DNA from 2 places in the Arthrobacter sp. 05N429 genome. Region 1 is predicted to be linked to the other one. Evidence: predicted binding sites of a transcription regulator. Region 1 holds the regulator's gene; the other holds the start of a gene.
The links. The regulator HrcA, encoded in region 1, represses chaperone genes, less so after heat shock. The targets are predictions, from matches to a motif close to TTNGCACTCGNNNNNNNCGAGTGCNAA.

Region 1 (7,631 bases):
CTCCGGGATCCACGCCCGCCTGGCCTGCTTCGCCGCCGCCGTGACCACCGACTGCCACTTGGCGTGGGCCTTCGCCGCACGCTCGGCCTTCCAACGGACGATCGACCGTTCGGCCTGCCAGGGCACAACCGCGTCAATTCCCAGCTCGGTGGCGGTTTCGGCCGCGAGCTCGTCCCGGTCGCCCTTCGCGAGGGCCTGGACCAGGACCAGCCGCACCGCGGGCTGGGGCTCCTCGAAGAGCCCGGAGCAGTGCACCGTCAGCTCGTTCGGGGCGACGGCGGCGACGGCGCCGGTCAGGCGCTTGCCGGCGCCGTCGGCGATGTCCACGGACTCCCCCACAGCAAGACGCTTCACCGTGACGGCATGGCGGGCTTCAGGTCCGTCGAGAACGAAGTCGGAACCGGGAACCAGCCCGTCCAAAGTGCCGGGGGCAGTGAAAAAGACCGGGTTGCTCACCGCTACAGGTTACCGAGCCGGTCCCGAAGCTTCGCGAACACCCCGCCGCTCGCGGCGAGCTTCCCTTCGGTGAACTGCTCACCGCGCAGCTTCGCGAGCTGGCGGAGCAGGTCCTCCTGGGCGGCGTCGAGCTTGGCGGGGGTGTCCACCTGAAGGTGGACCTTGAGGTCGCCGCGGCCGTAGCCGCGCAGGTGGGTGACGCCGAGTCCGCGCAGCGTAATGACCTCACCGGACTGGGTGCCTGCCTTGACGTCGATCTCCTGCTGGCCGTCGAAGGTGTCGAGGGTGAGCTCGGTGCCCAGTGCCGCGGCCGTCATGGGGATGTTGAGGCTGGCGTGAAGGTCGTCGCCGTCGCGCACGTACGTGGCGTCGTTGTTGACCCGGATCTCCACGTAGAGGTCGCCGGCGGGACCGCCGGCAGGGCCGGCCTCGCCCTGGCCGGAGAGCTGGATGCGGGTGCCGGTGGCGACGCCGGCAGGAACCTTGACCGTCAGGGAGCGCCGGCTGCGGATCCGGCCCTGGCCGGCGCATTCGTTGCAGGGGTCCTTGATGACAGTGCCGAAGCCCTCGCAGGAACCGCAGGGGGCGGCGGTCATGACCTGGCCGAGGATGGAACGGACGGCGCGCTGGACCTGGCCGCTGCCGCCGCAGATGTCGCAGCGTTCCGGGTGGCTGCCTTCACGGCAGCACGAGCCCTCACACGTGGGGCACGTGACAGCCGTGTCGACTTCGAGTTTCTTGTTGACGCCGAACACGGCGTCGCGGAGGTCGATCCGGACGCTGATCAGGGCGTCCTGGCCGCGGCGGACCCGTGAGGCCGGTCCGGCCTGGCCGCCGGCGCCGAAGAAGGTCTCGAAAATGTCCTGGAACGCGAAGCCCTGGCCGGAGTAACTGCCGCCGCCGAAACCGTTGTCGGTTCCGTTCTCGTTGCCCGTGGTGTCGTAGATCCTGCGCTTCTGCGGATCGGACAGGACCTCGTAGGCGTGTGTGACCGCCTTGAACCGGTCCGAAGCGTCATCCCCGGGGTTCACGTCCGGGTGGAGGGTCCGCGCCAGTTTGCGGTAGGCCTTCTTGATCTCTTCGCCCGTAGCTTCGCGGGAGACTCCAAGAACGTCGTAGTGGCTGCTCAAAGTTTGTATCTCTTCCTTTTTGTACTGCCGGTGGGGCACTGCCTGTTAGGGGCAAGAAGTCTGGTGTCGGAACGTCGGGACGGGCGTGGTGTGCCGTCCGTCAGGGGCCGAGAATCCTTGAAAGGTAGCGGGCCACCGCGCGGACGGCGGCCATGGTGGTGGGATAGTCCATCCTGGTGGGACCCAGCACGCCGACCTTCGCCGTCGCGTCCGGCCCGTAGCCGGTCGCCACCACGGAGGCCTCGGCGAGCCCCACGTACGGGTTCTCCCGGCCGATGCTGACCGTCACGCCCCGCGGGTCCGCGGCCATGTCGCTCAGCAGGCGGAGCATGACCACCTGTTCCTCGAGGGCTTCCAGCACCGGGCCGATGCTCAGCGGGAAGTCCACGTTGGAGCGGGCGAGGTTGGCCGTTCCGGCCATGACCATGCGCTCCTCGCGGCTGCTCGTGGCCAGCGCCTCAAGGCCGCGGGCCAGCGCCTGGGCTGCGCCACGCCGCGCGGGCGGGCAACTGCCAACCACGGACTGCAGCGACTGCGGCAACAAGTTCAGCGGCGTCCCGGCGAGGCCGCCGAGGAACCGCGTGCGGAGTTCAGCCAGGGCCTCGTCGCCGAAGTCCTGCCCCACGTCGATGACCCGCTGTTCCACCTTGCCGGTGTCCGCGATCAGCACCATCAGCACCTTGCGGGGCGCCAGCAGGACGAATTCGATGTGCCGCACCTTGGCGCGGCTGAGATGCGGATACTGCACGACGGCGACCTGGTTTGTCAGGTGCGCGAGCAGCCGGACGGTCCGGTCCAGGACATCGTCGAGGTCGTCGGAACCCTCCAGCAGGGCCTGGATGGCACGTCGTTCTGCCGGTGAGAGCGGCTTAACCGCCGAAATCTGGTCTACGAAGAGCCGGTAGCCCTTGTCGGTGGGGATGCGACCGGCACTCGTGTGCGGCGCCGTAATGAGGCCCTCATCCTCCAGGGCTGCCATGTCATTGCGGATCGTGGCACTGGATACGCCCAGGTGGTGCCGCTCCACGAGGGCTTTCGAGCCGACGGGTTCCCGTGAATGGACGTAGTCCTCCACGATGGCGCGCAGCACTTCGAGTTTGCGTGGTTCGCTCACGCTCCACCTCCATTCGACTGTCCCGCATCCGGTGCCGCCGTTCGCCGGCCGCACCGCACGCTCTGCTGGCACACGGCATGTTGGTTAGCACTCGACATGCCTAAGTGCTAACCAGTCTAATATGAGTCGCCGCGTTGTTAGCATTGGATTCGCTCCAGGCGTTCTTCCCGGGGCAAGTGTTTTCGGGCACAGCCCGCCATAGCAAACCGATCGCAAAGCAGTGTGGAACCGATGTCGTACCAGAACTGGGGCCCCCAGGACCTGTCCGCCCCCGCCAAGGCCCAGCTTCCGGAGGTGCCGGTGGAGCGCGGCATGGTCCTGGAAGATGTCCAGTCCGGCTGGGTGGGCGCCGTGACCCGGGTGGAGAAGTCCGGCGGGATGCACGTCGTCGCCCTGGAGGACCGCCGCGGCAAGTCCCGGTCCTTCCGGCTCGGCTTCGGATTCCTGCTGGACGGACAGCCGATCCGGCTGATGCCGCCCGCACCCCGGGCCGCTGCGGCCGCCGCCGGCAGCAGAACGGCTTCCGGCTCCGTTCGCGTGGCGGGCCAGCGCGCACAGGTCGCCAAGGCGAGCCGGATCTGGGTGGAAGGCAAGCACGACGCCGAACTCGTCGAGAAGGTCTGGGGTGACGATCTCCGGGTGGAGGGCATCGTCGTCGAACCGCTGCACGGCATCGACGACCTCGCCGGAGCCGTGGCCGCCTTCCGGCCGGGCCCCGGGCGCCGGCTCGGTGTCCTGGTGGACCACCTGGTCCCCGATTCCAAGGAGTCCCGGATCGCCGACGCTGTCATGGCATCGCCCGGAGCGGCCGGCAACGTGCTGATCGTCGGCCACCCCTATGTGGATGTCTGGCAGGCGATCCGTCCGGCCGTGCTGGGGATCGAGAAGTGGCCGGTGATCCCCCGCGGCGTGGACTGGAAGACGGGCATCCTGATGGCTTTCGGCTGGCCGCACAGCACCAAGGAGGACATCGGGCTGGGCTGGCAAAAACTCCTCGGCGCGGTCCGCAGCTACGCCGACCTGGAACCCTCCCTGCTGGGCCGGGTGGAGGAGGTCATCGACTTCCTCACCGTCCCCTGACGAGCCTGTCCGGGTGCCCCCGCCAGCGGGCCGATCCGCGATTCCGCGCCGAAGCAAGTATTCTTGGAACGGCGGCTGCGCTCCCGGCGCAGCCCTGGCACCCCCGCAGGCACCAACGCACCACCGCAATCCGAAGGACGACACCGTGGCAGATGACGCACGCGAACAAAACGGCAACCAGGCCGGCCATGGCCAGCCCCCGTACCATGGCGTTCCAGCAAATGCTCTGCCTCTGACGGCAAGCGAGGACCGTCAGTGGGCCACACTGGCCCACTTCGGCGGCATACTCGGCTGCGTCCCCTCGCTGCTGATCTACCTGATCTTCAAGGACCGCGGTCCGTTCACGGCGCAGGAGTCCAAGGAAGCCCTGAACTTCACGCTGCCGCCCACGATCGCAGCTGTGCTCTGCAACCTGCTGGTCTTCGTACCGGTGGTGGGCAACATCTTCGCCGTCCTCGCCACGGTCATCTGGATTGCCGTCACGTGCTTCTCCGTCGCGGCCGGCATCCACGTCAACCGCGGCCAGCCGCACCGCTACGAGTTCAACCTCCGCTGGATTAAGTAGCCGTCCGGCCGGTCCCGAATACCGCGGACCCGGACACGCAGACCCAAGCCCCGGACCGAAACAGGAAAGCCGGCCGTCGCCCTCAGGGCAGCGGCCGGCTTTTTCGGCTTAATCCTCCGGACTCCTAATCCGGCAGGATCCTCCGGACCACGGCGTCGGCGAGGAGGCGGCCCTTGAGGGTCAGCACAAGGCTGCCGTGGAACGCCGACGCGGGGTCAATCAGGCCGTCGGCGATGAGCCCGGCGACGGCGTGCCGCCCGGTGTCACCCAGTCCGCCGAGGCTGGCGATGTCCAGCCCGGAATTCAGGCGGGCCTCCAGCATGACGCGCTCCACGTTGCGGGTCTGCGAATCAAGGGTCTCCCGCCCGGCGGCCGGCGAGAGCCCCGATCCGAGGCGATTCGCATAGGCGGTGGGGTGCTTGACGTTCCACCAGCGCACGCCGCCCAGGTGGGAGTGCGCGCCCGGCCCGATCCCCCACCAGTCATCGCCGCGCCAGTAGGCAAGATTGTGCCGGCAGGCCTGCTCCGGGGTGCGGGACCAGTTGCTGACCTCGTACCAGGACAGCCCTGCCGCCGAGATGAGTTCGTCGGCGAGTTCGTATTTGTCGGCGTGGTCGTCGTCGTCGATACCGGGGACTTCTCCGCGGCGGATCTGCGCGGCGAGCTTGGTGCCCTCCTCGACGATCAGCGCGTAGGCGCTGATGTGGTCGGGGCCGTAGGACAGCGCCGTCTCCAGCGAGTAGCGCCAGTCCTCCAGCGACTCCCCCGGCGTGCCGTAGATCAGGTCGAGGCTGACCGCGAGGCCCGCATCACGCGCCCACTGCACCACTTCGGGCACGCGACTGGGCGTGTGGGTGCGGTCCAGGACCTTCAGCACGTGCGGGACGGCCGACTGCATCCCGAAGGACACCCTGGTGAAGCCGGCGTCGGCCAGCAGTTGCAGGGATTCGGGGGTCACGGAATCCGGGTTGGCCTCGGTGGTCACCTCGGCGCCTGGCTCCAGGCCCCAGGCGCCGATGGCAGCGGTGAGGATCCGGGCAAGGTCCTCGGCCGGGAGCAACGTGGGCGTGCCGCCGCCGAAGAAAACCGTGCTGAGCGGACGTGCCGGCAGGCCGCTGGCCTTCAGGACTGCTGCCGCGAAGTCGACCTCCGCGACGGCGGTGCCGGCGTAGGCGTCCTGGGACGCCCCGCCGCCGAGTTCCGTGGCCGTGTAGGTGTTGAAGTCGCAGTAGCCGCAGCGCACAGCGCAGAACGGGATATGGACGTACAGCCCGAAGGCCCTGGATGCGGCGCCTTCCAGCGCCTGTCCGGGCAGCAGCCCGTCCGGCGGCGCCGGGTCCCCCAGCGGAAGGGCGCTAGGCACGGTCGGGTCCCGCTTGCTTTAGGACAGTTATCACGGGCACCGCTACTTCTTGGCCTTGTCCTTGGACTCGTCCGTGGTGAGGGCGGCAATAAACGCTTCCTGGGGAACCTCGACGCGGCCCACCATCTTCATGCGCTTCTTGCCTTCCTTCTGCTTTTCCAGCAGCTTTCGCTTGCGGGAAATATCGCCGCCGTAGCACTTCGCCAACACGTCTTTGCGGATGGCCCTGATACTTTCCCGGGCGATGATCCGGGAACCAATGGCAGCCTGGATGGGCACCTCGAACTGCTGGCGCGGAATGAGCTCGCGGAGCTTGGTGGTCATCATCACACCGTAGGCGTAGGCCTTGTCACGGTGCGTGATGGCGGAGAAGGCGTCAACCTGTTCGCCCTGGAGCATGATGTCCACCTTGACGAGGTCGGCCACCTGGTCGCCGTCGGCTTTCCAGTCCAGCGAGCCGTAACCGCGGGTCTTGGACTTGAGGATGTCGAAGAAGTCGAAAACGATTTCGGCCAGCGGCAGCCGGTAGCGGATTTCCACCCGGTCCTCGGACAGGTAGTCCATCCCGCCCATGACTCCGCGCCGGCTCTGGCACAGTTCCATGATGGCGCCGACAAACTCGTTCGGCGCCAGGATGGTCGCGGCCACCATCGGCTCGCGGACCTCCGCGACCTTGCCCGTGGGGTACTCGCTGGGGTTGGTGACGTGGACGAGCTTCTTGTCCTCCAGCGTCACCTCGTATTCCACGTTGGGGGCGGTGGAGATCAGGTCCAGGTTGTATTCGCGTTCGAGCCGCTCACGCGTGATTTCCAGGTGCAGCAGCCCCAGGAAGCCCACGCGGAAGCCGAAGCCCAAGGCGGCCGATGTTTCCGGCTCGTAGACGAGCGCGGCGTCGTTGAGCATCAGCTTCTCCAACGCATCGCGCAGCACCGGATAGTCCGTGCCGTCCAAGGGATACAGGCCGGAGAAGACCATCGGCTTGGCGTCCGCATACCCGGGAAGGGAAGCGGTCGCCGGCTTGGCCAGGTTGGTGACGGTGTCGCCCACCTTGGACAGCCGGACGTCCTTCACACCGGTGATGAGGTAGCCCACTTCGCCGACGCCGAGGCCCTTGGAGGGGGTGGGTTCCGGGGAGCTGACGCCGATTTCGAGAAGTTCGTGCGTGGCGCGGGTGGACATCATCTGGATGCGTTCGCGCGGGTGCAGCATGCCGTCCACCACGCGGACGTACGTGACCACGCCGCGGTACGTGTCATAGACGGAGTCGAAGATCATGGCGCGCGCGGGGGCGTTCGGGTCACCCTCGGGGGCCGGCAGGTCGCGGACGATCTTGTCCAGGAGGGCCTCGACGCCCATGCCGGTTTTGCCGGAGACGCGGAGCACGTCGTCGGGGTCGCCGCCGATCAGGTTGGCGAGTTCCGCCGCGTACTTCTCGGGCTGGGCTGCCGGAAGGTCGATCTTGTTCAGGACCGGGATGATCGTGAGGTTGTTTTCCATCGCCAGGTAGAGGTTGGCGAGGGTCTGGGCCTCGATGCCCTGGGCCGCATCCACCAGCAGCACGGCGCCTTCGCAGGCCGCAAGCGAGCGGGAGACCTCATAGGTGAAGTCGACGTGCCCGGGAGTGTCGATCATGTTCAGCGCGTAGCTGGTGCCGTCGAGCTCCCAGGGCATACGGACGGCCTGGGACTTAATGGTGATGCCGCGTTCGCGCTCAATGTCCATGCGGTCCAGGTACTGGGCCTTCATGTCACGGGACTGGACAACGCCGGTGTACTGGAGCATCCGGTCGGCCAGTGTGGATTTGCCGTGGTCAATGTGCGCAATGATGCAGAAGTTCCGGATGATGGCCGGATCTGTTGCGGCGGGCACCGGGGCGGTGCGGGCCATGGGAGACACGCAGGGTCCTTACTGTTGGCTTTTCCA
Region 2 (7,631 bases), on a different contig from region 1:
AGCGCTGCGCGTGCCGGGCCGCCACGGTGAGCCGGGTGGCCTGCTCCAGGCCCGCCTGGGTGAAGATCATCTGCCGGGCGAACTCGCCGAACTTGGCTTCCGCCTTGGTCCGCAGCCGCGACTGGGTGAGCGCGGCGGAGACGAGTTCGGGGGAGTGGCCGGCCTTCCGGAGGGAGGCGTTGAGACGGAACGCCTCGTCCTCCCGGTACGGGCCCAGCGACGCCAGCAGCTCCCAGCCTTCGGGGTTAAGGAGCGGGGCGATCTGGTCCTGCGGTGCGTCAGCCATGGTCACAAGCCTAGTTCAGGGCGCCGGTGGGGCCGTGCGCCCGATAGGCTTGACGGCATGGATGACAGCGGCACAGCAAACGACGGCACGGACGAACGCTACCGGGAGGTCGACGCCGCACAGCAGGACGCCGACGGCGGCCGTCCCGCCCGCCAGGGGCTCGCCCGCTACGCCCGGCCGGCGCTGATCGCCGGCGCCGTCATCGCCGTCGTTTGCGCGGCGCTGCTGGTCATCATCTTCTTCCTGGACTCCTTCAACGCCACCGTCTATTCGGTCGGCGGCAAGGACGTTACGGACGCCACCGACGAGGCGAAATCCATCCGCGAGAGCTACGCCGCGGCCCGCATCGGCGGCATCATCTTCCTGGTCACCGGAATTGTCCTGGCTGCGGCGGGAGGCCTGGTGCTGTACCGGCACCGCAACGAGCCCGGCCCGGACGACGAGGACAACGGCGAGGACGTGGACTTCGAGGACCTCGGCGGCCGGTAGTCACCCAACGCCTGCTGGACATGCCCCGCTCCCGGCATTCAGCGTGGGCATGTCCCTCCGTGAAGTCCCGGAACCGCGGGGCATGTCCATTCCTTGGCACGGACAGAGGGCATGATGCCAATGTGTCCACCGGGTGCAACAGAGAATGAGCATGTCCCTCTAGTCCGCCCGGAAGACCCTGGGCACGCACCCCTGTGCAGCCCCGGAACCGCGGGGCATGTCCATCCTTCGGCGCGGGCACAGGGCATGATGCCAATGTGTCCACCGGCCGCGACAGGGAATGAGCATGTCCCTCGGCGCAGCCCGGAAAACCGTGGGCACGCCCCTCTGGCCAGCCCGGGCCCACTGGGCATGTCCATTCTGCAGAGCCAGGTGAGGGCATGTCCCTCTTGCCGGCCCGGAACCGCGGGGCATGTCCATTCCTTGGCACGGGCAGAGGGCATGATGCCAATGTGTCCACCGGCCGCAACGAGGAATGAGCATGTCCCTCTGTGCCGCCCGGGAACAGTGGGCATGTCCCTCTGGCCGCCCCGAAACAGCGGCATGTCCATTGGGTAATAGCGTTCACCGGGAACGAACTTCTGGCACTCGCCTTGACCGAGTGCTAACTACTTACATAGAGTCATCATTAGCACTCTCCCTAGGAGGGTGCTAACACCTGAAGCTAGACAGCCAGGCTGCTGCCGGCACCGCGACGACGGTCTGTACGCCATGGCACCACAGCTTTAAAGTCCACGAATTTGCTGACGAATAGGAGAGGTCCTTGTCGGTCTCTATTAAGCCTCTTGAGGATCGTATTGTTGTCCGCCCGCTCGAAGCCGAGCAGACCACGGCCTCCGGCCTGGTTATCCCGGACTCCGCGCAGGAAAAGCCGCAGGAAGGCGAAGTTGTTGCAGTAGGCCCCGGCCGCTTCGACGACAACGGCAACCGCGTTCCGGTCGACGTCACCGTCGGCGACGTTGTCATCTACTCCAAGTACGGCGGAACCGAAGTCAAGACCGGCGGCACCGAGTACCTCGTGCTGTCCGCCCGCGACGTCCTGGCGATCGTCGTAAAGTAACTCTCTTGGACCCCGCGCCGCCGATCCTTCTTTGACGGGTCAGTTGCGCGGGGTTCTGTCTTGAAAGGACAAAACCATGGCAAAGCAGCTTGCGTTTAACGACGCTGCCCGCCGGTCGCTTGAAGCCGGCATCGATAAGCTCGCCAACACGGTCAAGGTGACGCTCGGCCCGCGCGGCCGCAACGTCGTGCTGGACAAGAAGTGGGGCGCCCCCACGATCACCAACGACGGCGTCACCATCGCCCGTGAAGTCGAGCTGGACGACCCGTACGAGAACCTTGGCGCGCAGCTTGCCAAGGAGGTCGCCACCAAGACCAACGACGTCGCCGGTGACGGCACCACCACCGCCACGGTCCTGGCCCAGGCCCTCGTCAAGGAAGGCCTCCGCAACGTTGCGGCCGGCGCCGCCCCGGGCGAGATCAAGCGCGGCATCGAGGTCTCGGTCGAGGCCGTCGCCGCCCGCCTGCTCGAAAACGCACGCCCGGTCGAAGGCACCCAGGTCGCCAACGTCGCCTCCATCTCCGCCCAGAGCGACGAGGTCGGCGAGCTCCTGGCCGAGGCATTCGGCAAGGTCGGCAAGGATGGTGTGATCACCATCGAGGAATCCTCCACCACGCAGACCGAACTGGTCCTCACCGAGGGCATGCAGTTCGACAAGGGCTACCTGTCCCCGTACTTCGTCACCGACGCGGAACGCCAGGAAGCTGTCCTCGAAGACGCGCTGATCCTGATCAACCAGGGCAAGATCTCGTCCGTCCAGGACTTCCTGCCGCTGCTGGAAAAGGCGCTGCAGAGCTCCAAGCCGCTCTTCATCATTGCCGAAGACGTCGACGGCGAGGCTCTGTCCACGCTGATCGTCAACCGCATCCGCGGCACCCTGAACGTTGTTGCCGTCAAGGCGCCGGGCTTCGGCGACCGCCGCAAGGCCATGCTGCAGGACATCGCCACCCTCACGGGTGCGCAGGTTGTCTCGCCGGAACTGGGCCTCAGCCTGGACACGGTCGGCCTCGAGGTGCTGGGTACTGCCCGGCGCATCACGGTGACCAAGGACAACACCACCATCGTTGACGGCGCCGGATCGGCCGAGGACGTCGCAGCCCGGGTTTCCCAGCTGCGCGCGGAGCTGACCCGCACCGATTCCGACTGGGACAAGGAAAAGCTGCAGGAACGCCTGGCCAAGCTGGCCGGCGGCATCGGCGTGATCAAGGTTGGCGCAGCCACCGAGGTCGAGCTGAAGGAAAAGAAGCACCGCATTGAGGACGCCGTGTCCTCGACCCGCGCTGCCCTTGAAGAAGGCATCGTTGCCGGCGGCGGCTCCGCCCTCATCCACGCCCTCAAGGCGCTCGACGAGGACCCGGCTGTCCAGGCACTCGAAGGCGACGCTGCCGCTGCTGTTGGCATCGTCCGCCGGGCGCTGACCCAGCCGCTGCGCTGGATCGCCCAGAACGCCGGCTTCGACGGCTATGTCGTCGTCGCCAAGGTGGCCGAATCGGCTGTCAACCAGGGCTTCAACGCCAAGAGTGGCGTCTACGAAGACCTGATCGCGGCCGGCGTCATCGACCCGGTGAAGGTAACGCGTGCGGCCCTCCGCAACGCGGCTTCCATCGCGGCACTGGTGCTCACCACGGAAACCCTCGTGGTCGAGAAGCCGGCTGACGAAGACGAGCACGCGGGCCACAGCCACTAGCTCCAAGCCGCTGCAGTCCAGGCCGGTCCGGCGTCAGCCGGGCCGGCCTTTGCTGTGCCCGCCCGGTTGTGCGCCGGCCTGCCCCGTCCCGCCCCCGGAGGGCCGGGTGCCTAGCGTTGCGCCCGCGGTGCCTTGCGCCTCAGGCGCACCGCCGCGGCGTCGGGCAGCCGTTTGGTGATGAGGCGGTAGAAGACCAGCACGGCAACAGCCGCCGCCACGATTCCGACCAGGTTCAGGGCCAGTTGAAGGGCGGAACCCGCCGCTTTCTCATACTCGCCCAGTACCAGCGCGACGGCCACGAATCCGGCAGCGGGGACCGTGGTCACGGAGATGAAGACGCCGGTCAGGGCGGCGGAGCGCCCGGTGATCACGGACAGCATTCCGGCGATGCCGGCCAGTACGGCGACAATCAGGGAATACGGGCCCGGGTGGTAGATAAAGTCTGCTGCCGAGCCCCGGTCCAGGACATCGGCGGGGAAGAGGCCCAGCGGGACGGAGAGCCAGGCCGTGAACGCCGCTGCCAGCATGGCGACGGGGAAGCCGACGCCGAGGGCGAGCGCGGCGCGCCGACCCAGGTTCCATTGCCGCCGCACCAGCGCCACGGCCAGCGCCGCCAGCGGGCCGAACTCAGGACCGACAGCCATCGCTCCGACGATCAGAATCGTCGAGTCCGTGACGATGCCGATGGCCACCAGCTGGGTCGCCAGGATGAGGAAGGCAAGGAAGCTCCACGTCAGCCGCGAGTCTTCGCCCGTCTGCCGGGACACCTCATCCCAGATCACGGCGTCCGCGCCTTCGCCGGGCGCGTCGGCGCTGGCCTTGTCCGCCCGGTCGGACAGCACCAGCTCCGGCATGGTGACCGAGATCGACCCCCGCTCCTGGACATTCAGGAGATGGAGCTTCTCCACCAGCCGCTCCACGGACTCCCGCGCCAGCAGGACATGGATGACATCCCCCGGAGGGAGGACGGACGCGCCGGGCTGGCGGGACACCTCGGCGACGCCAACCACGTCGGTGGAGCAGTCCACCACGGCGTCGGACAACTCTTCCGGGACACAAATGCGCAGTTGTGCGATCACGATGCGGCCTCCTCTGGCTCGTTACAGGGTAGCCGCCGGAACCGCGGAACACCGGCGGAGAGGCGGCCCCATCGCCGCCGTGATTGGCCAGACAAATTACGGTTCGGTAACATTGACGTTTTGGAAACCTGCCTGAAGGGGCTTCTTGTGTCGAACGAGCGAACAACGGCCGGCCCGCAGGCAGCGGACCCGGGTTCCGAAGTACGCGCAAAAGCCGGCTACCGGCCCGAGGTCCAGGGCCTCCGCGCCCTCGCGGTCCTCATGGTGGTCACGTACCACGTGTGGCTCGGCCGGGTCTCCGGCGGCGTTGACATCTTCCTGCTGATCTCGGCCTTCCTGATGACCCTCAGCTTCGCCCGCAAGGTCGAAAGCGGCAAGCCCCTGCGTCTGGCGAGCCACTGGCTTCACCTGCTCAAGCGGCTGCTGCCGGCCGTCGTCGTCGTGATCCTCGGCGTCCTGGCCGGAACCCGGCTGGTCCTGCCCGAGAGCCGCTGGCCGGACGTGCTGGACCAGGCGTGGGCGTCACTGCTCTACCGGCAGAACTGGCTCCTCGCGGACACCGCCGTCGACTACTACGCGCAGGACCACGCAGGTGCCAGCCCGCTGCAGCACTTCTGGTCGCTGTCCATCCAGGGCCAGGTCTTCCTGCTCTGGCCGCTCGTGTTCGCCGGCGCAGCCGTACTCCTGCGCCTCCTCCGCCGGACCCCCGTCGGCCGCAGGGTGAGCTACGCCGCCCTCCTGGCCGCCGCATTCGGTGCGATCTTCGTTGTATCGCTCGCGTTTTCCATCGAGCAGACCGTCACTAACCAGTCCTACGCCTACTTCGATACGCGAACCCGGCTCTGGGAATTCGCCCTCGGCTCGCTGCTGGCGCTTGCGCTGCCGCACCTTCGGCCCGGCAAAGTGCTGCGCGTGGTCCTCGGCTGGACGGGTCTCGCCGCGATGCTCTCCTGCGGACTCCTGCTGACCGTGGACCGCTCTTTCCCCGGTTTCATTGCGCTGTGGCCGACGCTGGCCGCCGCCGCCATCATCGTGGCCGGACAGAGCGGCAGCCGCTTCGGCGTGGACCGTTTCCTGACCTGGAAGCCGCTGGTGAAGCTCGGCGACAACTCTTACGCACTGTACCTCTGGCACTGGCCGCTGCTGGTGCTGGCCCTCGCCGCGACGGGCATCAACGCCCCGAACCTGGTCCAGGGCCTCGCGATTGTCTCCGCGTCGATCGTGCTGGCCGTGCTGACCACCCGGTTCGTGGAGAAGCCGCTGCGCGACTGGCACTGGCCCCAGCGCCGCGTCTGGCGCACCGCCGTCGTGATCGCGGCATGCGGCGCCCTGCTGGCCGGGCCGGTGTCCGTGTGGCAGAGCAGGATGATGGCGGACGAGGCCGTTGCCGCCGCGCAGCCGAGAGAACTCACTCCCGGCGCGGCTGCCCTGGCCCCCGAAAATGCCGGCAAGCCGACGCCGGAGGCCAAGATCATTCCGGCTCCCGTGGCCATGAAGAACGAGTGGGCTGACATCGACGGTCTGTGCACCGACGGAAACGTCCCCGGCGACCCGCTGCTCGCGGGCTGCCTGCAGAACAGCCGGCCGGACAAGGTCACCAAACGCATCGTGGTGCTCGGCGACTCCCACGCCCAGCAGTACATGGCCGCGCTCGGCCCGATCGCCCGCAGCCACGGCTGGGAAGTCGTCGCCCTCCTCAAGGGCAACTGCCGCTTCGGCGGGGAGTCCCCGGAAAGGGACGCCGAATGCAACGCCTTCAACAAGGCCAGCGCCCAGTACGTCCTGGACCACCAGCCCGACGCGGTGTTCACCGTCGCCTCACTGACGCACAAAGACGCGCCCTTCGAGACCGAGGTGCCGCAATACGTCGAAGGCATCAAGCCCTTCACCGATGCCGGCATGGACGTGGTGGGCATCCGCGACAACCCCCGCTTCAACATGAACATGCCCGAATGCGTCCAGAAGAACGGGCCCGACGCCGTCAAGTGCAACGTTCCGCTGCAGGAGTCCCTTGCCGAGTCCTCACCCCTGGACGCGTACCGCGGGAAGGTGCCGCGCCTGCACCTGATGGACCTCAGCGACTTCATCTGCGCCGACGGGATCTGCCCGGCCGTGGTCGGAAATGTGTACGTCTACAAGGACGACAACCATCTGACCAAGACCTATGTCCAGACCATGATCCCGATGTTCGAACAGCGGCTGCTGAAGGCCACCGGCTGGAAGTGACAGGGCAGCGTCACCGGGCCGGTGCCGTTGCTCACATTAGCGCCCCGGAATATGGGGATTGGGCCCAAGGTTCTACTATTTATTCAACACTTCTGCACAGGCCATGCCCGTAATGACGGGCTGGTCATCTGTTGCAATCCCTACCCGTAACCCGTACCCAAGGTAAGAGGCGCACTCATGACCCAGCCCGAACACAACCCCTTCGGCTTCATCGGACTGACGTACGACGACGTCCTGCTGCTGCCCGGCCACACCGATGTGATCCCCTCCGAGGCCGACACCTCCTCCCGGATCTCCAAGCGCATCTCGGTCCAGACCCCGCTGCTCTCCGCCGCGATGGACACGGTCACCGAGTCGCGGATGGCGATCGCCATGGCACGCCAGGGCGGCCTCGGCGTCGTGCACCGCAACCTGTCCATCGCCGACCAGGCGGACCAGGTGGACCGGGTCAAGCGCAGCGAATCCGGCATGATCACCAACCCGCTCACCATCGGCCCCGAGGCCACGCTCGCCGAGCTGGACGAGATCTGCTCGCACTACCGCGTCTCCGGCCTGCCGGTCGTGGATGAAGGCATGCGGCTCCTGGGCATCGTCACCAACCGCGACACGCGCTTCGTGCCGGAAACCGACTTCCCGATCCGGCTCGTCAGCGACGTCATGACCAAGATGCCCCTTGTCACCGGGCACGTCGGCATCAGCCGCGAGGAAGCCTCGCACAAGCTGGCCACCAACAAGATCGAAAAGCTCCCGCTCGTGGACGAGCAGGGCCGGCTCAAGGGCCTCATCACCACCAAGGACTTCACC

Region 2: a site for HrcA is predicted at 1,357-1,383, ahead of groES (co-chaperone GroES). Genes of this name have one in related genera too.

Annotation. Positions count from the first base shown of each region.
Region 1 covers NZ_JBFTMQ010000003.1:165,620-173,250, reverse strand. The annotation lists gene AC1DF4_RS07745 (16S rRNA (uracil(1498)-N(3))-methyltransferase) at 1-456, opposite strand, end outside; gene dnaJ (molecular chaperone DnaJ) at 459-1,586, opposite strand; gene hrcA (heat-inducible transcriptional repressor HrcA) at 1,687-2,700, opposite strand; gene AC1DF4_RS07730 (DUF3097 domain-containing protein) at 2,932-3,780, shown strand; gene AC1DF4_RS07725 (DUF4870 domain-containing protein) at 3,926-4,345, shown strand; gene hemW (radical SAM family heme chaperone HemW) at 4,470-5,708, opposite strand; gene lepA (translation elongation factor 4) at 5,751-7,604, opposite strand.
Region 2 covers NZ_JBFTMQ010000001.1:429,139-436,769, forward strand. The annotation lists gene AC1DF4_RS02115 (class I SAM-dependent methyltransferase) at 1-286, opposite strand, end outside; gene AC1DF4_RS02120 (hypothetical protein) at 344-775, shown strand; gene groES (co-chaperone GroES) at 1,539-1,835, shown strand; gene groL (chaperonin GroEL) at 1,912-3,522, shown strand; gene AC1DF4_RS02135 (DUF389 domain-containing protein) at 3,633-4,601, opposite strand; gene AC1DF4_RS02140 (acyltransferase family protein) at 4,749-6,827, shown strand; gene guaB (IMP dehydrogenase) at 7,005-7,631, shown strand, end outside.